One region of the Mesorhizobium montanum genome, then DNA from elsewhere that is predicted to be linked to it. Evidence: riboswitches for the same ligand, from Rfam matches in the RefSeq annotation. Region 1 holds a riboswitch; each other region holds the start of a gene.
The links. Region 1 has a riboswitch for cobalamin ahead of RFM68_RS29160 (CbtB domain-containing protein). Riboswitches for the same ligand answer to the same signal wherever they lie in the genome.
Positions count from the first base shown of each region.

Region 2: another riboswitch for cobalamin. It lies ahead of RFM68_RS05945 (DUF1636 family protein); the one in region 1 lies ahead of RFM68_RS29160 (CbtB domain-containing protein).
Region 3: another riboswitch for cobalamin. It lies ahead of bluB (5,6-dimethylbenzimidazole synthase); the one in region 1 lies ahead of RFM68_RS29160 (CbtB domain-containing protein).

Region 1 covers NZ_JAVIJF010000027.1:75,577-85,033, reverse strand. The annotation lists gene RFM68_RS29175 (DUF2272 domain-containing protein) at 1-1,689, opposite strand, end outside; gene RFM68_RS29170 (hypothetical protein) at 1,751-2,743, opposite strand; gene RFM68_RS29165 (histidine phosphatase family protein) at 3,148-3,717, opposite strand; adenosylcobalamin (AdoCbl) riboswitch at 3,801-3,944, shown strand; gene RFM68_RS29160 (CbtB domain-containing protein) at 3,945-4,154, shown strand; gene RFM68_RS29155 (CbtA family protein) at 4,260-5,000, shown strand; gene RFM68_RS29150 (hypothetical protein) at 5,067-5,636, shown strand; gene RFM68_RS29145 (DUF1259 domain-containing protein) at 5,837-6,736, shown strand; gene RFM68_RS29140 (MFS transporter) at 6,776-8,008, shown strand; gene RFM68_RS29135 (cation diffusion facilitator family transporter) at 8,069-9,397, opposite strand.
Region 2 covers NZ_JAVIJF010000003.1:320,059-329,515, forward strand. The annotation lists gene RFM68_RS05920 (NADH-quinone oxidoreductase subunit D) at 1-726, opposite strand, end outside; gene RFM68_RS05925 (NADH-quinone oxidoreductase subunit C) at 802-1,404, opposite strand; gene RFM68_RS05930 (NuoB/complex I 20 kDa subunit family protein) at 1,409-1,990, opposite strand; gene RFM68_RS05935 (NADH-quinone oxidoreductase subunit A) at 1,981-2,346, opposite strand; gene RFM68_RS05940 (winged helix-turn-helix domain-containing protein) at 2,682-3,881, shown strand; cobalamin riboswitch at 3,912-4,115, shown strand; gene RFM68_RS05945 (DUF1636 family protein) at 4,157-4,585, shown strand; gene cobW (cobalamin biosynthesis protein CobW) at 4,588-5,625, shown strand; gene RFM68_RS05955 (cobaltochelatase subunit CobN) at 5,643-9,269, shown strand; gene cobG (precorrin-3B synthase) at 9,266-9,457, shown strand, end outside.
Region 3 covers NZ_JAVIJF010000005.1:959-10,415, forward strand. The annotation lists gene RFM68_RS07910 (hypothetical protein) at 8-991, shown strand; gene bluB (5,6-dimethylbenzimidazole synthase) at 1,023-1,754, opposite strand; cobalamin riboswitch at 1,798-1,974, opposite strand; gene RFM68_RS07920 (histone deacetylase family protein) at 2,091-3,017, shown strand; gene RFM68_RS07925 (exodeoxyribonuclease VII small subunit) at 3,021-3,272, shown strand; gene RFM68_RS07930 (DUF2277 domain-containing protein) at 3,310-3,576, shown strand; gene RFM68_RS07935 (pirin family protein) at 3,586-4,506, shown strand; gene dxs (1-deoxy-D-xylulose-5-phosphate synthase) at 4,571-6,541, shown strand; gene RFM68_RS07945 (hypothetical protein) at 6,692-6,979, shown strand; gene RFM68_RS07950 (GFA family protein) at 6,976-7,377, opposite strand; gene RFM68_RS07955 (TlyA family RNA methyltransferase) at 7,486-8,259, shown strand; gene RFM68_RS07960 (class I SAM-dependent RNA methyltransferase) at 8,256-9,457, shown strand, end outside.

The DNA.
Region 1 (9,457 bases):
ATATTGGAAGCGGTCGCCGCCGCCCGATATCCTGACGATGTAGGAGATGAATGCGGCCGACCAGGGTGGATTGACCATCGTACCGGGTTTGCTGCCGGGTATCAGCGAGCGACCGTCGAAATCCTGACCCACAGACTGCCAGTAGGTACCGATGCGACGGAACTGCGGATCATCGGTTTCCTGGCGGTTGCCCTGCTCGAAGAAGTTCCACTCGGCAAGGGCATTCTCGATCAGGCGCGCCTGGATGGTCGCCGCCTGCGAGGTGCCGGTGGCCGTAAAAGTACCGGTGGAGGCGCCGGCGACTGCCGGCGCCTCCGGCTGGCCGTCAGGCCCGAACTGGAAGGATTGCCCGCCCCGCTTCAGCACATATTCTCCCGGCTGGCCGCCGCCAGGTCGCGTGCCGTGAAAATGGACGTCGTGTCTTGCCTCATTGCCGAATTTCGCCACGGCGTGGGCGACGACGAATTTTCCCCAGTCGTTCATCGCCGACGCGCTGGAGATGAAAGGATTGAGGAAGTTGAGCCCGCTCTTGATGATGCTTGCCTTGCCGCCGGCGCGGGCCTCCACATGGCCGCGCACGATGTCGAAGATGGCCGGCCCCGCTACCGGCAGCTTCGACCATGTGCCGAGCGGGTTGATGGCGGAGAACTGCTTCTTCTGATCGATCACCCGCTGAATGCTGCCCGGAAAAGCGACATGGGCGACGCGGTTGAAGATGGTGTCGACGACCGCCGCCAGCCCGCCTTCCAACTGATCCTGGCCATACTGGCCGAAATGGCCGACCTCGCTCTTGGCGACGCGCGCCAGCGCATCGAGGTCGGTGTCGGAGATGTCGATCAGCTTGCCGGTGCCGGTAACAGCGCCTGTACTCGCCTGGTCGTTGCTGTCGTTCACCGTCGAGGATCCGGAGCCATCGTCGGGCACCAGCGCCTGGACGAGCGCGCGCGTGACGTCGGCCGAGGCCTGCAGCTTGACGGCGATCTTCTCTGCCGCGCCGGCGGCCGTCTGGCCATCGACGAATTCGGAAAACCGCGCCGCGATGCTGGCAGCGTCGACGCCGGCGGCGTCCGCGGCCACGAGATCGGTGACCTTGCTTGCCGGCGCCTTGATGGCGGCGGCAACCGCAGCCGGTCCGCACATCAGAGCCAGCGCGACCTCCGCCCAGCTCGGCGCACGGCCGGCGGCTTCGGTCAGCATATTTTGCACGACCATCAGGCGCGCCGCGGACACCAGGCTCTGCGAGCGCCATTCGTTCAGCGCCTCGGCGGGAAGCTCGATGCCGAGATCGTCGCGGGCGCCGTAATAGGCCCATTCCACGGCGCTGAGGCCGAATGGCCCCTGCTCGCCGCCGGGAAAGCCGCTCGGCTTGAATCCGCTTCGCATATGCGCATAGGCAATGAGAAAGTGGCCGTTGACGCCAAACGCATCGGCATGGGTGACAGCGACGCTTGCCAGTGTGGCGCCATCGACCGGCGGCAACTCGCCGGCATTCTTGTCGACAGCGTCGTCGGTGACCCAGCCGGTTGGCTGTCCAGCCATATCCAGCACCTTGATTTCGATGAAGTCCGGCGGCAGCTCGCTCAGGACCTCCACCTTGGCACCCGTTTTCACGAATATGCCCAGTGACGGGCCTGCCAAATTACCCACCGGCTTGCCGGCCAGCGTGCGCGAGTCGATCATGACAGCCATGCGTGTTCCCCCGTGGAATGCGTGTCGTGTCTTGGATTTCAGGCGATCGGCGCGAAGCCGGTCACATAAACTTTCTGCCGATTTCAAAGGCGCTGGTGTCGCGAGACGGGATGCAGGTTCCGATTCTCTTTTCCGCTTTCAGCAGCATCGCGTCGTGCACGCTGCGGATGCCATTCTGACTTGCGCTGGGATAGGTGACGCCACTGGCGCCTTGCTGCACGCCGCGGAAGAATTCGTCGACCGCCGTTCGCGTGGCGTCGTTGAGGACACCATCGGCCGGCGAGACGCAGAGGGCGCGCTGGATGCTTGCTACACGAACATGGGTGAGCGTCCGCTCAAAGGACCCGATCGTATTGGTCTGCTCCACCACAGGCTTGACTGGGGGCTTGGCGGGTGCCCTCACCTCCTGGATGATTTCCGGCTTGCGCGGTAGCGGCGAATTGGTCCTGACGTCGATCTCGATGTTCGAGATCGAGCCGCCCTTGACCGGGGTCGCCGCCGCGTCCGCGACATGCTCGACGAGCTTCGCCTCGATCACCGGCGGCAGACACAAAGACAGATAATCCTGGATCAGATGATAGGAGGCGGTCGACGTGTTGATCTGGCTGGCCTTGGCGGCAACCGCGTCGCGATAGGCGCCCTGCAATTTGCGCACGAAGGTCAGCGTCGTGGCTGGCGGCAGCTGGTAGAGATAGGTGCCCGCGGCGATGTCGGTCAGGTTGGAGGCCAGTCCGAAGGCTTGCGTGACGGCGGCCATCGATAGCGACGAGGCGCCCGAAGCGGCCAGAATGGCGTTGGTGGTCTGGCTGAAGGCGTTGAGGCCGGCCTTGGTCGCTTCACGGCGTCTGTTCAGATAGAAAAGCTCGCTGAAATACTCCATGCAGCGATCGTCGACATAGTTGAACCCGGCCTCGGTCAAGTCGTAATAGGTGCCGCCGCCGGTATCGCGCGCCAAGGCGTTCATGATGCGGTTGATGCGGCCGCTGGATTGCTCGACGCTTGCCGCGTCGATGACCGGCGGAATACCGACATAATGTTTTGTCGGATCCGCCATGCAACCCTGCAGCACAGCTAGAAAAACAATAAAAAGCGAATGAATCCAAAGGAAACGCTTCACAGATCGGCCCCCCGGCAAACTATTATATTATTGTCCTCCTCAATAAGCATAACCTAGGGCTTCAGGAAAAACTATAGGCTAATCCCGGTCGCCTTCGTCGACTGTAATTCCGTCAGCTGTTTCTGCCCGTTCGATCGGAATGCCGCAACTAACGCGACAGCAGGCCGCCGGATTGCGAAGCCGCCCGGCCGCGTGGCGCCGGCGAATATTCCCGCCTTGAACGTACGGCGTCTTGCGCGCGCTCCCTCAGGCGCGAGATTACAGCAGGGCCGTATTGCGAACTGAGAAGCATTTCACACTTCGCCGCAAACTGCTCGGCCAAGCCCAGGCTCGACTTGGGATCAGCTGGCCGTGATCCCGCTCGCATGCAGCACCCAGCGGCGGCCGTCGCTGCGAAACTCGGTGAGCGACAGCGGCTCGACGTCGATCTTCCAGACCGAGGAGAGCGGCGCGCCCAGCAGATGCAGCATGGCGGCGCGGATCGGCACGGCATGGGTGAGCGCGACGGTGTGGCCGCTCTCGCCGGCCAGGCGCTCCATGAGCGCGGCGCCGCGCCGGGCGACGGCGGCAAGCGATTCGCCGCCATGGGGTGCTGCGTCCGGATCGGAAAACCAGGCCGCCATGCCTTCCGGATCCCCGGCCTGCACCTCCTCGAAGCTTTTGCCGGCCCAACGCGCGAAATCCTGCTCGGCAAGCAGCGGCTCGACCGTGGCGTCAAGGCCAAGCGCCTCGGCCGTCCGCCGCGCGGCAAGCGCCGGACTTGTCCAGACGCGATCGGCGCGGCGCAGCGAAGCGGCCAGCGCGCCCGCACGCTCAAGAACCCGCGGCTCCGGCGCCTCGTCCTTCGGAAAGCGGCCCTTGCGCATGCCGGGCGTCGCACCGCTTGCGATCATCGTCAGGCGGGCAAGCATGAAAAACTCCGTGGCCCAGCGAAAAATAGGCCTCACGAAGCCGTGCCGCCATTACATGTCGTTGACAGGCGAACGAAGTGCTGACAAGTGTTTTAGCGCTATACGGGATTGGAAGCCGGTGCGAGTCCGGCACGGTCGCGCCACTGTGATCGGCACCAGCCGAAAGTCAGGCCTTATTCCGCAGCATTGTTCGATCAACGGGACGCAGTATCCCACGGGAGGTCAATATGTCCGACACCACTTTCGCCCCCAGCTACGGTCCGGTTGCAATTCCGGTCCGCGAGCTTCTGCCCTGGGCCATCCTCGGCGGGCTGCTGCTGATGCTGGCGATCTATTTCGTCGGCGCGGAAGAAGGCGCCACGTCGCTGATCCGCGGCAGCTATGTGCACGAGTTCGTGCATGACGGCCGCCACCTGCTCGGCTTCCCCTGCCACTAGTACGGTTCAGCGAACGCTGAGCCGCCCTAAGTTTTGGTCTTGCGCAGTTCCGGACGGAAAAACCGCTACGCAGTTTCCCGGAATTGCTCCAAAGGGGTTTTGAACATGGTCGGAAAACTTTTGCTGCGCGGCATGCTTGTCGGGCTGGTCGCGGGGATTCTGGCATTCGCCTTTGCCCGCATCTATGGCGAGCCGCAGGTCGACAGGGCGATCGCCTTCGAGGAACAGCAGGCCCAGGCCGCCGGCGAGGCGCCGGAGCCTGAGATGGTCAGCCGCGCCACGCAGGCGGGCATTGGCCTGGCGACCGGCGTGCTGGTCTATGGCGCCGCCCTCGGCGGGCTGTTCTCGCTGGTCTTTGCTTATGCCTATGGCCGGCTGGGCTCGCTCGGCCCGCGCGGCACTTCGGCGCTGCTGGCGCTGCTTGGCTTCCTTGCCGTGATCGTGGTGCCCGGCCTCAAATACCCGGCGAACCCGCCCGCGGTCGGCAATGCCGAGACCATCGGCTACCGCACCGAGCTGTTCTTCATCATGATCGTCATCTCGATCGCGGCGATGGTGGCGGCGGTGGGCCTGGCGCAGCGGCTGTGGAACCGGCTTGGCGCCTGGAACGCCTCAATCGTCGGGGCACTCGCCTTCCTCGTCGTCTTCGCGCTGGTGAAGGCAGCACTTCCCGACATCAACGAGGTGCCGGAAAACTTCTCGGCGACCGTGCTGTGGCAATTCCGCGTCGCGTCGCTCGGCATCCAGCTGGTGCTGTGGACCGTCGTCGGACTCGGCTTCGGCGCGGTAGCCGAGCGCGTGGTCGCGGTGCGCGACCAGCGCGGCCCGGCACGCCGTTACGCCTGACATACGATGCGTTGGCGGCCACGGTTCTACACCCTGGCGGCCAATTTCTTTTTGGCGACCGCCCTGGTGATCATAATTGCGGCGGCACCAGCCGAAACGCATAGCTGGTCGTCGGTCCCGCCTCCCCCCGGCATCCAGATCCCCAGCCTGACCCACGGCCAGATGGCGGTGATCGCGCGCTATCGCGGCGACATCCTCGACCTCGCCCAGCGCCAGACCGTGACCGATCCGACCTTCCGGCGGCTCTACAATCACGGCAACCTGCAATACACCTACTGCCTGTGGGGCCTGATGCCGGGAAGCCTCGGCGACGAAGAGAGCCCTTTCAACGAATGCAGCCACGCCTATCTCGCCACCGCCAAGGCGCTGCTCACCTATATGGCGACGATGCCGTCAGCCGCGCGCGAGGCGAAGGCGCTGATCTCAGACATCGACGCCGACATGGTGCGCAGCGGCGCGTCCTGGATCCTGTGCCAGTTCAGCGGCGAGAGTTTCAGCACCGGCGCGGTCATCGAGCCGCGCTGGCGGGACATCTTCTTCCACATGCCGAGCCTGGCGGTGCTCGTTGCGACAGTTGCCGCCATGATCGCCGCCGGCAGGTCGATCTCCGGCGCACCGCGCAAACGCGTCGCCTGACAGGCAGCAACCGGCCGGCGTAAGGGTCGCCCTCCATCCGACGTACGGACCCACAATCGCCAATCATGTTCGTCTCCGAAAGCTTCGCCATCGGCGACAAAGCGGGCGGAGTGCCTATCACAATTCCGCGAGCGCAATGGCATTTCGGAACGGCAGACGTTTTCCAATTGGGCACCTGGGGCTGAGCACAGGAGCAAATCATGCATGCGAAAATCGTAGCTGGTCTCGCGTTTGCGGCTTCCCTCGGACTTGCCCAGCCTTCCCTGGCTGCGCCTGACTGGAAGGCGGTCGCGCAGGCACTCGGGAAATCCGGCACAGAGGTATCAGGGGGCGTCTACCGGGTCGGGCTGCCTCGTTCCAACCTGAAAGTCACTGTCGACGGCGTGGAACTCAAACCGGCCTTGGCGCTCGGCTCGTGGCTCGCATTCAAAGCCATGGGCGATCACGACGTCATGGTGATGGGCGATCTCGTGTTGACCGAACCAGAGATCAGCCCCGTGATGATGAAACTGATTGAAAGCGGCATCGAGATCACGGCGCTCCACAACCACCTGCGGAGGGCCCAGCCGGAGACGATGTACATGCACGTCCTGGGGCATGGCGATCCGGAAAAGTTGGCCGCTGCGCTGCATTCGGCCTTGCAGGAGAGTGCGACGCCGCTTTCCGAGGCGCCGGCGAGCGCCACCGCTGCTTCGAAGGCGATTGATCTCGATACGTCGATCATCGACCAGGCGCTTGGCCGCAAGGGCAAGGTCAATGGCGGGGTCTATCAGGTCAGCATCCCGCGCGCGGAGACCGTCAAGGACGATGGAATGGAGGTGCCGGACGCAATGGGCTCTGCGATTGCCATCAACTTCCAGCCCACCGGCAGTGGCAAGGCCGCGATCACCGGCGACTTCGTTCTGATCGCCTCTGAAGTGAATCCGGTGTTACGAGCCTTACGCGAAAGCGGGATAGAGGTGACTGCCGTGCACAACCACATGCTCGACGACCAACCCCGGCTGTTCTTCATGCATTTCTGGGCAAATGACGACGTTGGCAAGTTGGCCAAGGGGCTGAAACTCGCGCTCGATCAAGTGCACCTAAGGACGGGCAGCTGACCTTTGACACAATCCCTTCAAAACTCCGAAGGGAGCTATATTGGCCCGGGCGGTGCCGAGCAGCCAAGCCACGAAAGGAACGGCGGCCGCGCTGCGGACATATACGCGGCGCGGGCCCTCAGGGATTTTGGCGACGGCTTTGCCGCCGTGCTCCTGCCCGTATATCTGGCGGCGATCGGACTCGGGCCGCTCGAGATCGGTGTCGTCGCGACCGTTGCCCTCCTGGGTTCGGCGCTATTGACGCTCGGCATCGGGTTCCTGGCGGTGCGCGCAGACCGGCGCACCCTGCTTTTGGCTGCATCCGGCCTGATGATCGCAACCGGGCTGGCCTATACGCAGCCACGCACCTATGCACTTGTTCTGCTCGTGGCATTCATGGGCACGATCAATCCTTCATCGGGAAGCGTCAGCATCTTTGTTCCGCTGGAGCACGCCGTCTTGTCGCGGCTCGTCGCGGATGCGGACCGCACGAAGGCATTCGCGCGCTACAGCCTGTTGGGTGCGCTGGCGGCAGCGTTCGGCGCCCTTGCCGCAACCAGCCCCGACTTCCTGGTAACGGCCGGGATTTCGCGGCTCACGGCGCTCAAGGCAATGTTCGTTCTTTACGCGGTCCTTGGTGTGGCGGGCGGGCTGGTGTACGCGCGCATTCCGGTTGGTCCGGAAACCTCTCCTCAGGAGAGGCCCGCCGCGGCGCTTGGGCCGTCGCGTGTCATCGTCTACAAGCTGGCGGCCCTGTTCAGCATCGACGCTTTCGCCGGCGGCTTTGCCGTGCAGTCGCTCATCGCTTTGTGGCTGTTCAGCAAGTTCGGGCTTTCGCTGTCGGCCGCCGGGTTGTTCTTTTTCTGGTCGGGTGTTTTATCGGCGGCTTCATTTCCGGCCGCCGCATGGCTGTCGAACCGCATCGGGCTTGTGAATACGATGGTGTTCACTCATATCCCCTCGAGCATTTGCTTGATCCTGGCCGCTTTGGTGCCGAATCTCGACGTCTCCCTGGCATTTCTTCTCGCACGCGCAGCGCTGTCTCAGATGGACGTGCCTACCCGCTCCTCATACGTAATGGCAGTCGTGACGCCACCGGAGCGGTCTGCGGCGGCGAGCGTCACGTCGGTTCCACGCAGTCTCGCAGCAGCGGCGAGCCCGGCCATCGCCGGGGCGCTATTTGCTGCGGGGTTCGAAGCCTGGCCGCTGGTGATCTGTGGTGCCCTCAAGATCCTCTATGACTTAGCCTTGCTCTGGGCTTTCCGCCACATCAAGCCGCCTGAGGAGCGATGAGACCGACCCGCTTGCGGGAAGGATGGCAGATTTCACGCAGATACTCAAAGAGTGCCTGTATCATTCATGCGCATGCTCGTGGTGATGGTCTTCCGGCTCGGCCATGGCGAAGGGCAAATCCTCGCGGTCGGCGCCGGCCGCAAGTTGCAAGCTGGCGCTGAATTCGTGCGGTTCGGCCGGCGCGATCAGGCTTTGCAGATAGTGGTGATCGCCGCCGACCGGAGACAGCGGCAGGCGCTCGACCGCGCCGTCCGCCCTTTCGATGGCGACATTCGCCCGCAGGCCCTCGGCGTGACGCGAAAGGCGCAGCCGCATGCGCTCGCCCTGTGGCGTATCGACGATTTCGAGCAGCCCGCTGGCGAGCTTGCCCGACACCAGGAACGGATCGGGCGCGTGATGGTGACCGCCCTCGGCTTGCGGCTCGGCAAAGCGCACCGTGGCGACGTCGAGCGCGGGAATGTGGGCGAAGAGCTCTGTCTTCAGCGATGCGGCTATGTTGTTCGCGGCGGCAAGCAGGAGCCCATCATTGACCGCGACCGTGACATCGACATGCAGCTTGTGGCCGAGCCATCGGGCCTTCGCGTCGACCACTTTCTCGATCCCGACCACATGTTCGGCGGCATGATGAATCTCATCGATGAGGCCGGGCTCGACGCCATCCAGCATGCGTGTCAGCACGGAGCGCGCCGACTGCCAGACGATGCCGAAGATGGCGACGGTGATGAGCAGGCCGATGATCGGGTCCGCCAGCGGATAGCCGAGCCGGACGCCGATCGCGCCGGCAACGACGGCGAGGCTGGTGAGCCCGTCGGTGCGGGCATGATAGCCATCGGCGATCAAGGCCGCGCTGTTGATCCGGCGGCCGACGCGGATGCGGAACACGGCTACCGCCTCGTTGCCGAGGAAGCCGATGATGCCGGCCGCGGCGAGCCAGCCCAGGAACTGGACCGGTTGCGGGTTCAACAGGCGGTTGACCGCTTCATATCCGGCAACGACCGCGCTCGCCAGGATGATGAGCACGATGACTATGCCGGCAAGGTCTTCGACCCGGCCGAGGCCGTAGGTGAAAGTGCGGGTTGGCTTGCGTCGCGCCAGCACGAAAGCGATCCAGAGCGGTATGGCAGTGGTCGCGTCGGCGATGTTGTGGATGGAGTCGGCAAGCAGCGCCACGCTGCCCGAGACCACGACGACAGCGATTTGCAAGGCGGCGGTGATCGCCAGGATTGCGAACGACCACTTGATCGCCCATATGCCGCGATCGGTGGTGGCGATGGTCGCGTCGATCACGCCATGCGTATGGCCATGCGGCCCATGATGATCGTGGCCATGCCGGCCATGGTCATGTCCGTGCGAACCGAAGCCGAACCAGTCCAGAACTTTTTTCCACATCAACGCCTCACAGATATTTGGTGAGCTGCTTCTTCAGCTCGTATCTAGCAGGGACTTTAT
Region 2 (9,457 bases), on a different contig from region 1:
CTCGGAATAGCATTCATAGGGCTGCGATTTGCGCAGGTCCCACGCAGCTCCCGAGCCGCGCACCATCACACCCGAAAACCCCCAGGCCCAGGCGTCCGCCAGCGACACGATGCCGATATCGACATTGCGCTGCTTGAAAATGCGGTTGCCGGTGAGCAACGCGTCGAGATCGTCGATCGACTTCAAGAACGGATCGATCCATTTGCCGATGTCCTCGACCAGCTTCTGCGGCAGGTCCTGGTGCACGCCGCCCGGCCGGAAATAGGCCGCATGCATGCGCGAGCCGGAGGCGCGCTCATAGAACACCATCAGCTTTTCGCGTTCGACAAAACCCCACAAGGGCGGCGTCAGCGCGCCGATGTCCAGCGCCTGCGTCGTCACGTTGAGGATATGCGACATGATGCGGCCGAGTTCGGCATAGAGCACGCGGATCAGCTGGCCGCGCTTCGGCACCTCGATGCCGAGCAGACGCTCGGCCGCCAAAGCAAAGGCGTGCTCCTGGTTCATCGGCGCGCAATAGTCGAGCCGGTCGAGATAAGGCACGGCCTGCAGATAGGTCTTGTGCTCGATCAGCTTTTCGGTGCCGCGATGCAAGAGCCCAATATGCGGATCGACGCGGTCGACCACCTCGCCGTCGAGCTCCAGAACCAGGCGCAAAACACCGTGTGCTGCAGGGTGTTGAGGCCCAAAGTTGATGTTAAAATTACGGACGGAGGTTTCAGCCATGAACGTGTTGCTCGTGCACCAAGTGAATGGTGAATAGTGAATGGTGAATAGTCATTGGGCCGCACCAGCCTCCATTCACTGCTTCGCTTTTTCGTCCCCGGGAAGAACGTAATCCGTTCCCTCCCACGGGCTCAAAAAGTCAAAGTTTCTAAATTCCTGCTTGAGCTCGACCGGCTCGTAGATGACCCGCTTGGCCTCGTCGTCGTAACGAACCTCGACAAAGCCGGTCAGCGGGAAATCCTTGCGCAGCGGGTGACCCTCGAAACCGTAGTCGGTAAGGATGCGGCGCAGATCCGGGTGACCGGTGAACAGCACACCATAGAGGTCGTAGGTTTCGCGCTCGAACCAGTCGGCGCCCGGATAGACGCCGGTCAGCGACGGCACCAGCGTTTCCTCGTCGGCCTGGACCTTGAGGCGGATGCGGACATTCTGCTTTGGCGACAGAAGGTGGTAGACGACGTCGAAGCGCCTGGCCCGCGACGGATAATCGGCGCCACAAACGTCAATGATCGAGATGAACTGGCAGCGTGGATCGTCGTGCAGGAAAGTCGCCACTTCGATCAGATTGCCGGGATCGACGGGAACGGTCAGCTCGCCATAGGCAAGCACCGCTTCGCCGATGCGGCCGGAGAGCTTCTCGCCGAGATAGGTGGAGAGTTCGTTCAGCGGCTGGGTCATCGGCTCACCGTTCGATCGTGCCGGTGCGGCGGATCTTCTTCTGCAGAAGGAGAATGCCGTAGAGCAGCGCTTCCGCGCTCGGCGGGCAGCCGGGCACATAGATGTCGACCGGCACGACGCGATCGCAGCCGCGCACCACCGAATAGGAATAGTGATAGTAGCCGCCGCCATTGGCGCAGGAGCCCATCGAGATGACGTAGCGCGGCTCCGGCATCTGGTCGTAGACCTTGCGCAGCGCCGGCGCCATCTTGTTGGTCAGCGTGCCGGCGACGATCATGATGTCGGACTGGCGCGGGGACGCGCGCGGCGCGACACCGAAACGCTCCGAGTCATAGCGCGGCATCGAGGTGTGGATCATCTCGACCGCGCAGCAGGCGAGGCCGAAGGTCATGAACATCAGCGAGCCGCTGCGCGCCCAGGTGATCAGCGCTTCGGTCGAGGTGACAAGGAAGCCCTTGTCGGCCAGCTCATTGTTGATTTCGAGGAAGAAGGGATCGTCCTCCCCCACCGGTCTGCCGGTGTTGGGGTCGATGATGCCCTTGGGTTTCGGCGCGACGAGGGTGCCTGAACTGTCGTTCAATCCCATTCCAGCGCTCCTTTTTTCCATTCATAGGCAAAGCCGATGGTCAGCACCGCCAGAAACACCATCATCGACCAGAAGCCGAGCATACCGAGCTTCGAGAAGGACACCGCCCACGGGAACAGGAAGGCGACCTCGAGATCGAAGATGATGAACAGGATCGACACCAGATAGAAGCGGATGTCGAATTTCATGCGGGCGTCGTCGAACGAGTTGAACCCGCATTCATAGGCGGAAAGCTTTTCCGGATCGGGATTGCGATAGGCCACCAGGAAGGGGGCGACGAGGAGCGCCAAACCAACGACCATCGCCACGGCGATGAACAGGACGATGGGCAGATATGAACTTAGGAGTGCGCTCATGCGGCGACTTTCCTTCGGCGGGGCAGTTCACTTTGATTACAGCAACGAACTCTAATGCGGAAGCGTGACAGATTAACCGCTGAACCGTTTTAAGGGAGCCCATGCTGCAACGCGGCGAGGGTTAGCGCAGCGGTTTCGGTGACGCAAGTCAAACCTTGTTCAATTCGCGGCCCTGGACGCCATATCGGAAGAAACTGGTCCGATCCGCTCCTGTTTGATTTCCTTCACATTTAACTCCACTTTTCTCTCCTGACACGTCTCCCGCCATTTGCCTGCTAGCATGGCCGGAATCACAGGCTAAAAGTCCGACAAATGATCGGGGCAAGGGCACCTTGATGAAGGAGAAAATCTCGCTTGCCATGGCCAGGCGCATTGCGCTGGGCGCCCAGGGTTTTAACGACCCTCGGCCCGGAGGAGTTCCGGATCGCCGGCACCTCGCGCGTGTGCTTTCGCGAACCGGCCTGCTGCAGATCGATTCCGTCAGCGCCGTGGTGCGCGCCCATTACATGCCGCTCTATTCGCGCCTTGGCCCCTACCCGCTTGCGCTGCTCGACAACGCCGCGGTCACCCGCAAGCGGGCAGTTTTCGAATACTGGGCGCATGAGGCGTCCTTCCTGCCCGTCGAGACCTATCCCCTGATGCGCTGGCGCATGCAGCGCGCCGAGCAAGGCGGCGAGATGTATCTCGGCCTGGCGAAATGGGGCCGTGAACGCAAAGCGATGATCGACGAGATTTACGGGCAAGTCGCCGAGCGCGGACCGATCGCCGCCTCCGACATCGAGGGCCATAAGGGCAATGGCGGCTGGTGGGGCTGGAGCGAGGCCAAGCACGCTTTCGAATGGCTGTTCTGGGCCGGACGCATCACCACCGCCTATCGGCGCGGCTTCGAGCGCTATTACGACCTGCCCGGGCGCGTTTTGCCGCAGGCAGTGCTCGATCTGCCTGTACCCTCGGTAGAGGACGCGCATCGCGAACTGCTGCGCACCTCGGCTCGCGCCCATGGCATCGCCACCTATGGCGACCTGCGCGACTATTTCCGCCTGGCGCCGGGCGACACAAAGGACCGCATCGAGGAACTGGTCGAAGCGGGCGAATTGCTGCCGGTGCGGGTCGAAGGCTGGGACAAGACCGCCTATCTGCACAAAGACGCCCGTTTTCCGCGCCGGATAGAGGCCCGCGCCCTGCTTGCGCCCTTCGATCCGGTCGTCTTCGAGCGCACTCGGACAGAAAAGCTCTTCGATTTCCGCTATCGTATCGAGATCTACACGCCAGCCGAAAAACGCCAATACGGCTACTACGTGCTGCCATTCCTGCTCGGCGACCGGATCGTCGCCCGCGTCGATCTGAGAGCCGACCGCCCGGCCAGCGTGCTGCGCGTCCACGCAGCCTATGCCGAGACCGGCGCTCCGCCGGAAACGACCGCCCAGCTCTTCGACGAGCTGAAGCAGATGCAAGGTTGGCTCGGCCTGGAGGCGATCGACGTGACGCCGGCCGGCGACCTCGGGCCGGCGCTGGCCGACATCAAGGTGTCGTAGCCGCGCGTTGACAGGCGCATAGCCGTAAGCCTAAATCCTGACCCAGACGGTCTTCTCCCGGCAAAGGGAGGAGCCAAGAGGGAATGCGGTGCGGGCCAAAACCCAAATCCGCGGCTGTCCCCGCAACTGTAAGCGACGAGCCTTGGCCGAAAACCACTGGGATATTCCCCGGGAAGGCGGCATTCAAGGCGACGACCCGCGAGCCAGGAGACCTGCCGTCTGAGACTTTAAGTATCCGTTCGCCCGGCGGGTTTTCCGGGCAAGGAGCCTGGTTTTTGGATCGCAACGGCAGTTTCCCGACTAATATCGCGGACATTTCGTCCGAGCGCGATGACGCGCTGGCGGACGTCACGATCATCGTTTGCTCGTCCTGCCGTAACGAAATCGGTTCAGACGCGCATCCGCGCGCCGGTGCATTGCTTGCCGAGGACACGCGCCAGGCTGCTTCCGGCGAAGGTCTCCGGGTCCGGACGGTCGAATGCCTCGGCAATTGCAAGCGCCGCCTGAGCGCGGCACTTCTGCGCGATGGTTGCTGGAGCTACGTTTTCGGTGACCTGAATACCGCCAGCGGCGCCGATCTCGTCGCCGGCGCGAAACTCTTCGCCACCTCGGCCGACGGCCTGATCCCATGGCGCGGCCGGCCCGATTCCCTCAAGCGCGGCCTTGTTGCCCGCATCCCTCCCCTCGACATGCTGAAGGACTGACCATGAGCGCTTCCGTTTCCCGTGTTCCCTGCACCGTCGTCACCGGCTTCCTCGGCGCCGGCAAGACGACGCTGATCCGCAACCTCATCGAAAACGCCAAGGGCAAGCGGCTGGCGATCATCGTCAACGAGTTCGGCGATGTCGGCATCGACGGCGATATCCTCAAGGGCTGCGGCGTCGATTCTTGCCCGGAAGAAAACATCGTCGAGCTTGCCAATGGCTGCATCTGCTGCACCGTCGCCGACGACTTCGTGCCTGCGCTCGACCAGATTCTGTCGCGCACGCCGAAGGTCGACCACATCCTGATCGAGACGTCCGGCCTCGCTCTGCCGAAGCCGCTCGTCCAGGCCTTCCAGTGGCCGACGGTGAAGAGCCGCGTCACCGTCGACGGCGTGATCGCAGTGGTCGACGGGCCGGCGCTGGCCGACGGTCGCGTCGCCTCCGACATGGATGCCCTGCAGGCGCAGCGCGCGGCGGACGGCTCGCTCGACCATGACGATCCGGTCGAAGAGGTGTTCGAGGACCAGATCGCCTGCGCCGACCTGATCATCCTGTCGAAGAGCGACCTGATGGATGCGGCCGGCTCGGCCCGCGCCAATGCCGTCATCGGCGAGCATGTCGCGCGTGCCGTCAAGGTCGTGCCGACCACCCATGGCAAGGTCGACCCCTCGGTGCTGCTCGGCCTCGGCCTTGCCGTCGAGGACGACATCGAGAACCGCAAGACCCACCACGACGACGAGCTCGACCATGAGCATGACGATTTCGACTCCTTCGTCATCGACATCCCGTCGGTCGCCAATCCGGACGACCTGGCAAAGCGCGTCGCCCTCGCCGCCGAGCAGGAAAACGTGCTGCGCGTCAAAGGTTTCGTCGAGGTCGGCGGCAAGCCGATGCGGCTTCTGCTGCAAGCCGTCGGCCCCCGCGTCAACCACTACTATGACCGCGCCTGGACGGCGGAGGACGACCGCCGCTCGCGGCTCGTCGTCATCGGTCTCAAGGGGCTGAACCGCCCGGCGGTCGAGCGTATCCTTGCCGGCTGAGGCCAACACGAAACGCGATGCATATCCTCACCACCACATCCGCCTCGCTCGACGATCTCGCCGAGCCGATCGACCTCAGGCAGACGCCTGCGGATGTCGTGGCCCTGTCCTTCACCGACAGCGATCTGGCCGGCCTTGCCGCGGCCTGGAAGGCGGACGCGGAGCGGCTGCCGTCGATGCGGCTGGCCGCCTTGCGCGACCTTCGCCACCCGATGTCGGTGGACCTGTGGATCGACAGCGTCGCCCGCCACGCCAGGGTCGTCCTCGTCCGCATCCTGGGCGGCTATGACTGGTGGCGCTACGGCTGCGACCAGCTCGCGGCGGTGGCGCGCAAGCGCGGCATAAAACTGGCGCTGCTGCCCGGCGAAAGCCATGACGAGGATCAGCGCCTGATCGAAGGCTCGACCCTGCCACGCGGCGAACTCAACGCCTTGCTCGGCTATTTCCGCGAAGGCGGCCCGGCAAACATGAGCGCGCTGGTGCAAAGACTGGCGGTGCTTGCGGGGGCTGAGGCGGGCGTAACCGACCCGGTCAGCGTGCCGAAGGCGGGGTACTATCAGCCGGGAGTTAGAGTTGTCGCAAAACCGGCACTATCCAAGGCTGGCGATCCTTCGCCCCCCTCTCTGCCCGGCAAGACAGAGAGGGGGGCGACGGAACTCGACGCCAACAAGTTCGACGTCATCCCCATCCTCTTCTACCGCTCGATGCTGCTCGCCGCCGACGTAGCCCCTATCGACGCACTGGTCGAAGCCTTGCGGCTACAGGGTTTGGCGCCCGTGCCGATCTTCGTGTCCAGCCTGAAAGATCCGGCGTCGCTGGCCTTCGTCGAAGCCGCCCTCGCCTCACTGAACCCTTCAGCCATCGTCACCGCGACCGCCTTTGCCTCCGGTGCCGAGCCCGGCGCCGAAACCCTGTTCGACCGCGCCGGCGTGCCGGTTTTCCAGGTTATCGTCGCCACGACGAGGCGCGAGGTCTGGGAAAAGAACCAGCGCGGGCTGGCCCCGGCCGATCTCGCCATGCATGTCGTGCTGCCCGAGCTCGACGGCCGTATCCTTGCTGGCGCAATCTCGTTCAAGGGCGAGGTCGAAACCGACCCGGCGCTGGCTTTCCGCGCCTTTGCCAACCGGCCCGAGGCCGACCGGGTTGCGCAAGTTGCCAAGCGCATCGCGGCGTTTATTCGACTGCAGCGGACGGAGCGAGCCGAGCGCAGGCTGGCGATTCTGATCCCGGACTATCCAAGCGCACCGGGGCGGACTGGCTACGCCGTTGGGCTTGATGTGCCGTCGAGTGTGCTTGCCATGCTGCACGACCTCAAGGAACAGGGCTATGCCATTGAGGGGATTCCGCAATCGGCACGCGCGATGCTGGATGCGCTGGAAGTGGCTAGGCATGGCCTTGCCTTGACGGATTACGTGGCCTCCTCAGCCGAACTGCCGGAGGTAGCGCGAGCTTCTGTTGAGATGGCGTGGGGCAAGGCAGAAGGGATAGGTTCGCGCGAGGCGCCCCCCTCTGTCCTGCCGGACATCTCCCCCTCTAGGGGGGAGATTGGCAGTTCAGCCGATGGCGCTCCTTCTGCAGCCTTATTGCTTAGCGCGACGTTGGCCATTGGCGAAACCGATGGCGGGAACGTAATCTCCCCCCTGGAGGGGGAGATGTCCGGCAGGACAGAGGGGGGCGCGACGGAACGCCTACCTTCGAGGACAAGCCCCGACCACCGCTTCCCCTTCCGCGCCGCGACCTTCGGCAATGTCACCGTGGCGCTTGCCCCCGACCGCGGCCGCTCCGCCGACCGGCGCGCCGACTATCACGACCCAACCCTCCCCCCGCGCCATGAGCTGATCGCCTTCGGCCTCTGGCTGCGAAAATCGCTCGGCGTGCACGCCATCGTCCATGTCGGGGCGCATGGCACGCTCGAATGGCTGCCCGGCAAGACGGTCGCCCTCTCCGGCACCTGCTTTCCCGAGATCGTCACCGGCTCGCTGCCGGTCATCTATCCCTTCATCGTCTCCAACCCGGGCGAAGCGGCGCAGGCCAAGCGTCGCATCTCGGCCGTCACGCTCGGCCATCTGCCGCCGCCACTGACCGGCGCCGGTCTCGACGAGGCTCAGCAGAAGCTTGAGCGGCTGGTCGACGAATACGCCCAGGCCGACGGGCTCGACCGCCGCCGCCGCGACCAGTTGGCCAAGCTCATCGTCGAGACGGCACAGAAGTCCGGCTTGGCCTCTGAAGCTGGCGTTGCCGGCACGGATGCGCCGGACGAAGCGCTGCGCCGCATCGATGCCTGGCTCTGCGACCTCAAGGATTTCGCCATCAAGGATGGGCTGCATGTCTACGGCCGCGCGCCGGAGGACGAGGTCGATCCGTTGCGCCGGCAAAGTGCCGAGGCGGAACGGGCAGCGCTGCTCGCCGCGCTCGACGGCCGCCACATGAAGGCCGGGCCAGCCGGCGCGCCGGCTCGCGGCCGCTCCGACGTGCTGCCCACCGGCCGCAACCTCTTCACCTCCGATCCGCGCACCATGCCGACGCCGACCGCTTATGATCTTGGCCAGGCGGCGGCGGAGGAAGTCGTGCGCAGCTATATGCAGAGCCATGGCGACTGGCCGCGCTCGCTGGTCATCGACCTCTGGGGCTCTGCCTCCTTGCGCACCGGCGGCGAGGAGATCGCGCAAGGCCTTGCATTGATGGGCTGCCGGCCGCAATGGGATGGCGCTACCGGCCGCGTCACCGGTATCGAGGTGCTGCCGCCGGCAGCGCTCGGCCGCCCTCGCGTCGACGTCACCTGGCGCATCTCCGGCTTGTTCCGCGACATGTTCCCGACCCAGATCGCGCTTATCGACGCCGCCGCCGGCGCGGTCGCCACACGCGACGAGGATGATTCCGAAAACCCGCTCGCCGCCGCTACACGCGCTGTGGGAAAGGTCGCCCCGCGCATCTTCGGCACCTCGCCCGGCACCTATGGCGCCGGCGTCGAGGACTTGCTGTCGCGCGGCGACTGGGGTGCGCGCGAGGAGATCGGCCGCGCCTATCTCGACGCCACCTCTCACGCCTATGGCGGCGCCGAGGGCGAAGCGATTGCCGCGCCCGGCGCCTTCGAGGGCCGCATCGCCGAAGCCGATCTTCTCGTCCATACGGGCGACGACCCGGGCCGCGACATCCTCGAAGGTTCGGCCGATGTCGCCTTCATCGGCGGATTTTCGGCCGCACTTGCCGCGCTTGGCCGCAATGCAGACGTCATCGTGCTCGACACGACCGATCCCAACAAGCCGAAGCCGCGTTCGGTGAGCGAAGCTGTATCGCGCGTGGTGCGGGCCCGCGCCGTCAATCCGCGCTTCATCGCCGGCCAGATGCGCCACGGCCCCCGCGGCGCCTCGGAATTCGCCGAGACGGTCGACCGTCTCGTCGGCTTCGCCGAGACCACCCATGCCATTTCGGGCGCGCTGATCGAGGCGGTGCACCACGCCTATGTCGGCGACCCGGACGTCCGCGCCTTCCTTCTGCGCGAGAACCCGGCGGCGGCGAAGGCCATCGCCGAGCGCTTCCTCGCTGCGCGGCGGCGCGGCCTCTGGCATCCGCTCCGCAACTCCATCGATGACGATCTCGCCGCCTTGATCGCCGAGGCCCAGGCAAGCGGGGTGGCGGCATGAACGCGTTATCGCGTCGCAGCGCCTGTCCTGCCTTGAGCGCGCCGATGCAAACGGGCGACGGGCTCTTGGTGCGGCTCAATCCGGTCGCTGGAGGACTTGCGCCGAAGTCGCTGATCGGACTCGGCGAATCCGCCCTGCGCCATGGCAACGGCATCATGGAAGTGACCGCGCGCGGCAGCCTGCAGATC
Region 3 (9,457 bases), on a different contig from region 1:
TCGGGCCATGTGGGACTTCAGCATCGCCAGGTCGGTGTCCATCATGATGCGCACCTGGCCGTTCATCGTCTTTCGCATGATCGTCTATTTCGGCATCACGGTCGCCTACATCATGGCGACCGGCACGGGCGCCAGCGTCGGCTACGGCGCCGGTCACATCTCGACCGACCCCGACGGCCCGGTGTCCTTTGCGCTCTGGGGCGGCGTGGTCGGCTTCGGAGTCGTCTCGATCGCCGTCTACTGGATCCGCGAATACATCCTCTACGTACTGAAGGCCGGCCATATCGCCGTCATGGTGCATCTGATCGACGGCCACGACGTCCCCGACGGCCAGGGCCAGATCGCCTATGCGAAGGAAGTGGTCACCCAGCGTTTCGCCGAGGCCAATATCCTTTTCGTCGTCGACCAGCTGGTCAAGGGCGCCATACGCGCCATCACCGGCCTGATCGGCGGCATCGCCGCCTTCCTGCCCATTCCGGGCCTGAGCGGGCTGGTCAGCTTCATCAACACGGTGATCCGCCTGTCGCTGACCTATGTCGATGAGATCATCCTCGGCTACAACATCCGCATCAATTCGAACTCGCCTTTCGAAACCGCCCGGCAAGGCGTCGTGCTCTACGCGCAGAACGGCAAGCACATGGTCAAGAACGCCGTCTGGCTGGCGGTGATCATGTGGGGCGTGTCCTTCGTCATCTTCCTTTTGATGCTGGCTCCGGCGGCCGCCATCCTGTGGGTCATGCCGGGTCAGCTTGCCGGCTGGGCCTTCGTGCTGGCCATCGTCTTTGCCTGGGCCTTCAAAGCCGCCTTCATCGAGCCTTTTGCGATCGCCTCGCTGATGCAGGTCTATTTCGATGCGATCGAGGGCCAGGTGCCCAACCCCGAATGGGACCACCGGCTGGCCGAGGCCTCGTCCAAGTTCAGGGAACTGCGCGACAAGGCGCTAGGCTCCTTCGGCGGCGGCTCGCGCTGGGATACGCCCCGGGCCGCTTGATCGGCGGCCCCTGCGCACGAAGACCGACTGATCACGGCTTCTGCGCGCCGCCAAGCCTTGCGATCGCCGATTTGAGCGGTGCCTCGCCGGCGCCGCGGAAAGTCTCGCTCATCACCAGTTCGGGCAATGGCAGGCGCTTGCCCCAGCCATGCGCTTCGAGATCCGGCCTCGGCGCGAATGCCGAGACGCGGCCGACGCACAGATAGGCGATCGGCGTGACGTGCTCCGGGATCGAGAGAAGCTGCTTCAGCGCCTCCGTCTCGATGATGCTAACCCAGCCGACCCCGACCCCTTCGGCGCGCGCCGCCAGCCAGAAATTCTGTACCGCGCAGACGGTGCTGTAGAGGTCCATTTCCGGATTGTGCAAGCGCCCGAGCGGCGAGTCTTTCGAACGCTGCCGGTCGCAGGTGATGCAAAGATTGAGCGCGCTTTCGCAGATGCCTTCGAGCTTCAGCTTACGGTAGAGCGCCTGCCGTTCCGCCTCGATTGCGGGCAGTTCCTGCTCGCGCGCGGCGAGGAACAGATCGCGCACCTGCCGCCGCCTTGCCGCATCGCGGATGACGATGAAGTTCCACGGCTGCATAAAGCCGACCGATGGCGCGTGATGCGCCGCGGTGAGCAGCCGCGCCAGCACGGCATCGTCCAGATCGTCGGCCGTGAAGTGGCTGCGCACGTCACGCCTGGTGAACATCGCCCGGTAGACCGCGTCCCGCGCCAATTGGTCAAAGTCATCGCCGCTCGCGGCGATCGCTGCTGCCGTCATCGCTTTTCCCCTTGCGACAAGCAGTCGCCCGCCTGACCAAGCGGGTAACCATGTCTGCCAGGCCGGTCTTCTGGCTCGGGATCATCCCGCTCCGGCGCCTTCCCGTCATCGACAGTGGCTTTTGCCGGCGCGGTCCCCCTCACAGCGTTGGGCACGCCACGGAGTTCAACCGTGTTCCCGATTCTCCCGCGGCGCGGGCACCAGGCAGCGACCCGACCTTACCGCGAAGCTTGGGCCGCGCCAATGGCGCGAGCGACATGGCTTGGCGCAATTTTCCCCAGCCATTCGGCTTCTCAAACATGGTCATCCACGCCGCGGGTGCCTAGATTAGGCGCCATGGCCACCCGTCTCTACACGCACCCGATCTTTCTCGAACACATCACGCCGCCCGGCCACCCCGAGCGGCCCGACCGTCTGCGCGCCATCGAGCGCGTGCTGGACGACGAGGCTTTTTCGACGCTCGAACGTGTCAAGGCGCCCGAAGGCGACGAGGCCACTATCCTTTACGCTCACCCCGAGGACTTCGTCGAGCGTGTCCGCGCGGCGATCCCTCAGAGCGGCATCGTCTCGATCGATGCCGACACCAGCGCCAGCCCGAAGAGTTGGCAGGCCGTGGTGACGGCGATCGGCGGCGCCAACGCTGCCGTCGACGATGTCTTCGAAGGCCGTGCCGCCAACGTCTTCGTCGCCGCCCGCCCGCCCGGCCACCATGCCGAAAAGACCACGGCTATGGGTTTCTGCTTGTTCAACACGGCGGCGATCGCCGCCCGCTACGCGCAAAAGAAGCATCAGGCCGAGCGCGTCGCCATCGTCGACTGGGACGTCCATCACGGCAACGGCACGCAGGACATTTTCTGGGACGACCCGTCGGTGCTCTATTGCTCGACGCATCAGATGCCGCTTTATCCGGGCACTGGCGCGAAGACCGAAACCGGCGCCGGCAATATAGTCAATGCACCGCTTGCGCCGCAGACCGGCACCGATTTGTTCCGCGACGCGTTCCTGTCACGCGTGCTGCCCTCGATCGACGCGTTCGCGCCGGACCTGATCATTATTTCCGCCGGATTCGACGCGCACCACCGCGACCCGCTCGCCGAGATCAACCTGACCGAGGATGATTTCGACTGGGCGACCGGCCAGTTGATGGAACGCGCCGGCCGCCACAGCGGCAACAGGCTCGTCAGCCTGCTGGAAGGCGGCTACGATCTGCAGGGACTGGCATTTTCAGTCGCCGCCCATGTCGGGCGGCTGATGAAGGGATAGGGTATGGCAGTGGAAGGCAATGAGGACGTCAAGGCGATGAGCTTCGAACAGGCGCTCGATGCGCTGGAGAAGATCGTCGATGATCTGGAGCGCGGCGATGTCCCGCTCGACCAGTCGATCAGGATCTACGAGCGTGGCGAGGCACTGAAGGCCCATTGCGACCGGCTGCTGAAAGCGGCCGAGGACAAGGTCGAGAAGATCAGGCTGTCGCGCGACGGCAAGCCAGCGGGAACCGAGCCGCTCGACGCCGAGTGAGTGAAGCGGGTAGGGGGCAGACAAAGGAGTTCAAGCCATGTGCCGCAACATCAAGACTCTGGCCAATTTCGAGCCGCCGGCGACCAATGATGAAGTGCATGATGCCGCGCTTCAATTCGTGCGCAAGCTGAGCGGCTCGACCAAGCCTTCCAAGCGCAACGAGCATGCCTTCCACCACGCGGTCGAGGCGATCGCAGCTATCGCGCGCGAGCTCATCGATTCGCTCGAGACCGCGCAGGAGCCGCGCAATCGCGAGGAAGAAGCTGCCAAGGCGAAGGCCAGGTCGGCGCTCCGTTTCGCCTGAGGAACCGTCATGAGCTTCTTTCCGGGAAACGATCCTGAACCCGGCGATGCCTTTGCCTGCGATCAGATCGAGCTGATGGTCGTTCCGAACGCGAAGGATATTGGCGGCTTCGAGGTTCGGCGCGCCCTGCCGACGGCCAAGCGACGGCTGGTCGGGCCGTTCATCTTCTTCGACCGCATGGGCCCAGCCATTCTGCGCGCCGGCCATGCGCTCGACGTGCGCCCGCATCCGCATATCGGGCTGTCCACCGTCACCTACCTTTTCGATGGCAAGATCAGGCATCGCGACTCGCTCGGCACCGAAATGGTGATCGCGCCGGGCGACGTGAATTTGATGACCGCCGGGCGTGGCATCGTTCATTCCGAGCGCACGCCGCAGGAACTGCGCGGCGCACCGATGTCGGTTTCCGGCCTGCAGACCTGGCTGGCGCTGCCGGACGGCAAGGAGGAAATTGCCCCGGTGTTCGCGAACACTGCGGTGACGCGCCTGCCCGAGATCGATGCCGAGGGCGTGAGCGGCCGCATCGTCATCGGCGAGTTCTCGGGGCTGCGCTCGCCCGTCGCGACCGCTTCGGACACGCTTTATGCCGATCTCAGACTGGCGGCGGGCGCCAGCGTGAAAATTCCGGGCGATGCCGAGGAGCGCGCCGTCTACACGCTGGAAGGCGAAGTCTCGATCGCCGGCGATATGTTTCCGGCCGAGCGGCTTCTGGTGTTCAAGCCGGGCGAGGAAATCATCGTTTCCTCCGAGCGCGGCGCGCATTTCATGCTGTTCGGTGGCGCTTCGCTGGGCTCCAAGCGCTATATCTGGTGGAATTTCGTCTCGTCCTCGAAAGAGCGGATCGAACAGGCCAAGCAGGAATGGAAGACAGGCCGCTTCGATATCGTTCCTGGTGATGAGGAAGAGTTCATTCCGTTGCCGGAAGGCTAGGGCGGCACGGCTGCGTGTCACTGACGCGCATTTACATTCGCCCGCCGGCGGCCTATGCCCGCGCATGATTACGGCGCAATTTGCTGGTAGCGCCGAGTTCGATCAATTGAGGCAGGACGCGCCCCGAGTGAAGCCAGACACGCCGCTGCTCGACAAGGTCCGCATTCCAGCGGACCTGCGGACGCTTGATGACGTCGCGCTGCCTCAGCTTGCCGCGGAACTCCGCGCCGAGCTCATCGACGCCGTATCGCAGACCGGCGGCCATCTCGGCGCCGGCCTCGGCGTGGTCGAGTTGACGGTTGCCCTGCATTATGTCTTCAACACGCCGGCAGACCGGCTGATCTGGGACGTCGGCCACCAGGCTTATCCGCACAAGATCCTGACCGGTCGCCGCGACCGTATCCGCACCCTGCGCCAGGAAGGCGGCTTGTCCGGCTTCACCCGGAGGGCCGAGAGCGAATACGATCCGTTCGGCGCGGCGCACTCCTCGACATCGATTTCGGCGGGCCTCGGCATGGCGATGGCCCGCGAGCTTTCGGGCGCCCACAACAATGTCATTGCCGTCATCGGAGATGGCTCGATGTCGGCCGGCATGGCTTTCGAGGCGCTGAACAATGCCGGCGCGCTCGATGCCCGGCTGATCGTCATCCTCAACGACAACGACATGTCGATCGCGCCGCCGACCGGCGCCATGAGCGCCTATCTGGCCAGGCTCGCCTCCGGCAAGGCCTATCTGGGCCTGCGCGATTTCGGCAAGAAGCTGACATCCTATCTCGGCAAGCGCGCCGACCGTGCCATCACCCGCGCGGTCGAGCATGCGCGCGGCTATGTCACCGGCGGCACCTTGTTCGAGGAGCTCGGCTTCTATCATATCGGCCCCATCGACGGGCACAATCTCGAGCATCTCATCCCGGTGCTGAGGAATGTCCGCGACCATGGCGACGGCCCGGTGCTGATCCATGTCGTGACCCAGAAGGGCAAGGGCTATGCGCCGGCGGAAGCTGCGGCCGACAAATATCACGGCGTCAACAAATTCGATGTCATCACCGGCGCGCAGGCCAAGGCGCCGGCCAATGCGCCCGCCTACACCAAGGTCTTCGCCGAAAGCCTGATCCAGGAAGCGCGCGAAGACGATCGCATCGTCGCCATCACCGCCGCTATGCCGGGCGGCACCGGCCTCGACCTCTTCGGCGAGGTGTTTCCATCCCGCACCTTCGATGTCGGCATTGCCGAGCAGCATGCGGTGACTTTTGCCGCCGGCCTCGCCACCGAAGGCTACAAACCCTTCGCCGCCATCTATTCCACCTTCCTGCAGCGCGCCTACGACCAGGTCGTGCATGACGTCGCGATCCAGAAACTGCCGGTGCGCTTCCCGATCGACCGCGCCGGCTTCGTCGGCGCCGACGGCGCCACCCATTGCGGCGCTTTCGACACGACCTTCCTGGCCACGCTGCCGGGCTTCGTCGTCATGGCCGCAGCCGATGAGGCGGAGCTTCGCCACATGGTGCGCACTGCGGCGTCCTATGATGACGGGCCGATCGCCTTCCGCTATCCGCGCGGCAACGGCGTCGGCGTCGACATGCCGGAGCGTGGCTCGGTGCTCGAAATCGGCAAGGGCCGCATCGTGAAGGAAGGTACAAAGGTCGCGCTGCTTTCCTTCGGCACACGGCTGCAGGATTGCCTTTTGGCCGCCGAGGAACTCGGCGCGGCGGGCCTGTCCATCACCGTAGCCGACGCCCGCTTCGCCAAGCCGCTGGACGAAGATCTCATCCGGCGCCTCGCCCGTTCGCATGAAGTGCTGGTGACCGTGGAGGAGGGCGCCATCGGCGGCTTCGCCAGCCAGGTCCTGCATTTCCTTGCCCATGAAGGCCTCTTGGAAAGCGGCCTCAAGGCGCGCCCGCTGGTGCTGCCGGACGTGTTCAGCGACCACTCCAAGCCCGAAAAAATGTATGCCGACGCCGGCCTGGATTCGGCCGGTATCGTGCGTACGGTCTTCGCCGCGCTCGGCCGCGGCGTGCAGGCGCAGCGCGCCTGAATCAAAGTCTCGGCTTTTTAAATTGGTTTGCCGGCTTTTTATGGCAACCATTTGTTAACGCTTCCGTTTGGCGGTTCGCTTACCCTGTCTCTTGGCCGATTTTCAACGGCGCCCTGCTAAAACTTCGAGCCAGGCAGGGAGATAGCAAAAATGAAGACGCTTCTGTGCGGCATGGCCCTTTTGGCAGCGATGGCGGCGCCGGCGACAGCCGAGACGCGCTACGACCGCAACCTTGAAAAGGCGGTGCTGGATATCGTCGCCGGCAAGATGGGCAACATCCGCGGCGCCTTCTCGTACAAGCAGGTTCCTCAATTCGTCGTGCTGCCGGAAGCAGCGCCCGCCGCGCCGGCGCCGGTCGAGGCGCCGCGCAAGGAAGCTTCCAGCAACGACGGCCTGATGCCGGCCGTCGAGCGCCAGGTTTCGCGGACCGTTTTTTAAAACCACATATCGCGCACGCAACGGCCGTCGCGCGGCAGGTCGTCATAGGTATCGAGGCCGTCGAAGTGGTCGATCGGCAGGTCGGCGACGTCCTCCGGCGGCGCCAGCCGGACATTGACCGCGATGCGCGTGCGGCCGCTCTTGCCGGAACGCAGGCCGCGCCAGGCGACCACGCAGGCGCAGGTCGGACAGAACAGGATCTCCAGCGAGGGTTCGGCCACCTCGGCGCGCGTGTAGGACTTCAGCGGTCCGGCGACGCGAATGCGCTCGTCGACATAGTCATAGGCCCAGAGCGTGCCGTAGCGGCGGCAAAGCGTGCAATTGCAGGCGGTGATCCCACCGGGGTCGCCTTCCAGCGTCCAGTGGGCCGCGCCGCAATGACAGGTACCCTTCAGCATTGCCACCTCCACTTACTGATGAATGGCCTGTTCCTGTCGGCATTCTGCAGCCTGTTGCCCTGTATTCAACCCATTGCGTTCGCGCCCGGCTTTCGCCAATGAAGGCCGATGAATTCCGCTTTGCCAGCCAGCCAGCGCCAGCGGCTCGACGAATTGCTCGTCGGGCGCGGTCTGTTTGCCAGCCGCTCGCGCGCCCGCGATGCGATCGAGCGCGGCACGGTAACTGTCGACGGCATCGTTGCCCGCAAGCCTGGCCAGCCCGTCGCGTCGGGATGTCTGGTCGCAATCGACGACCCGGCACGGTCCTATGTGTCGCGCGCGGCATTGAAGCTGATCGCCGGCCTCGACCGTTTCGGCCTGGACCCTTCCGGAAGCGAAGGGCTCGACATCGGCGCCTCAACCGGCGGCTTCACCCAGGTGCTGCTGGAGCGAGGCGCGGCACATGTCACGGCGATCGATGTCGGCCATGGTCAGATGCACCCAGACATTGCCGGCGCCCCGCGCGTGACGGCGATTGAAGGGCTGAACGCCCGCGATTTGACGGCAGCCGATCTCGGCGGCCGCGTTCCCGGCTTCCTGGTATGCGACGTCAGTTTCATCTCACTGAAGCTGGCGCTGCCGCCGGCGCTGGACTTGGCGGACGAGGGCGCCAGGGCAATTCTTCTGGTCAAGCCGCAATTCGAGGCCGGCCGCGAGGCCATTGGCAAGGGCGGCCTGCTCAAGGATCCAGGCGATGCCGAGCGCATTGCCGGCAACTTGCGCGATTGGCTCGCGGGCATTCCCGGCTGGCGGGTGCTCGGGCTTCACCCGTCGCCGATCGAAGGCGGCGACGGCAACCGCGAGTTCCTGCTCGCAGCCATAAAGGACGCAGTGTCGCGATGAGCACACGCTTCACGATCGCCAGGTTGGGTTCGCAGGGCGATGGCATCGCCAATGCCGAGGGCGGGGACGTCTTCATCCCGTTCACGCTGCCGGGCGAGACGATCACCGCCGCGCGCCAGAAGGACCGCGCCACGCTGATGTCGGTGCTGGAAGCCTCGTCGCTCAGGATCGAACCGGCCTGCCGCCATTTCACCGAATGCGGTGGCTGCGCGCTCCAGCATTACGAGGCCGAAGCCTACCAGCAATGGAAGCGCGAGAAGGTCGTGCAGGCGCTGAAGGCCAAGGGCATCGGCGGCGAAATCGCTGCGCTGATGCCTTGCGCGCCGCACACGCGCCGCCGCGTCACCTTCAGCGCCAGGCGCACCGAGGCCGGCGGCATGCTGCTCGGCTTCGTGCGCGCGCTCTCCTCCGAGATCATCCCGATCGAGGAATGCCCGATCTCGCTGCCGGCAATTGTCTCGGCGCTCGATAAATTGCGCGCCCTGACCGGATTGGTCTGCGCGACGCCGAAGGCGTTTCATATGACGGTGACCGTCACCGCTTCCGGCTTCGACATTGCCGTTCAGGATGCCGGCAAGCTCGGCGACAATCAGCGACGCATCGCCTCCAATTTCGTCATGGCCGAGGGACTGGCGAGGCTTTCCGTCGACGGCGAGATCATTGTCGAGCCGAAGAAACCGGTGGTGCAGTTCGGCTCGGTCGCGGTCGCCGTGCCGCCCGGCGCCTTCCTGCAGGCGACGGAAGCCGCCGAGCAGACGATGGCGAGCCTCGTCGGCCAGCATCTGTCGCGCGCCAAGAAGGTCGCGGACCTGTTTGCCGGTTGCGGCAGCTTCGCGCTGCGGCTTGGCGCGAAATCCGAGGTCCATGCCGTCGAAGGCGATGCGCCCGCGCTTGCCGCGCTCGACCACGCCTTCCGCTTTGCCAGCGGCCTGAAGCGGGTGACCAGCGAGCGCCGCGATCTGTTCCGCCGGCCGCTGACCTTCAAGGAGTTGAACGCCTTCGACGGCCTGGTCTTCGATCCGCCGCGCGCCGGCGCCGAGGACCAGTCGAAGCAGATCGCCCGCTCCGACGTGTCGCTGGTCGCCGCCGTCTCCTGCAATCCGGTGACGCTGGCGCGGGATTTGCGCATCCTTCTCGACGGCGGTTATCAACTGAAGAGCGTTATGCCGATCGACCAGTTCCTGTGGTCGCCGCATGT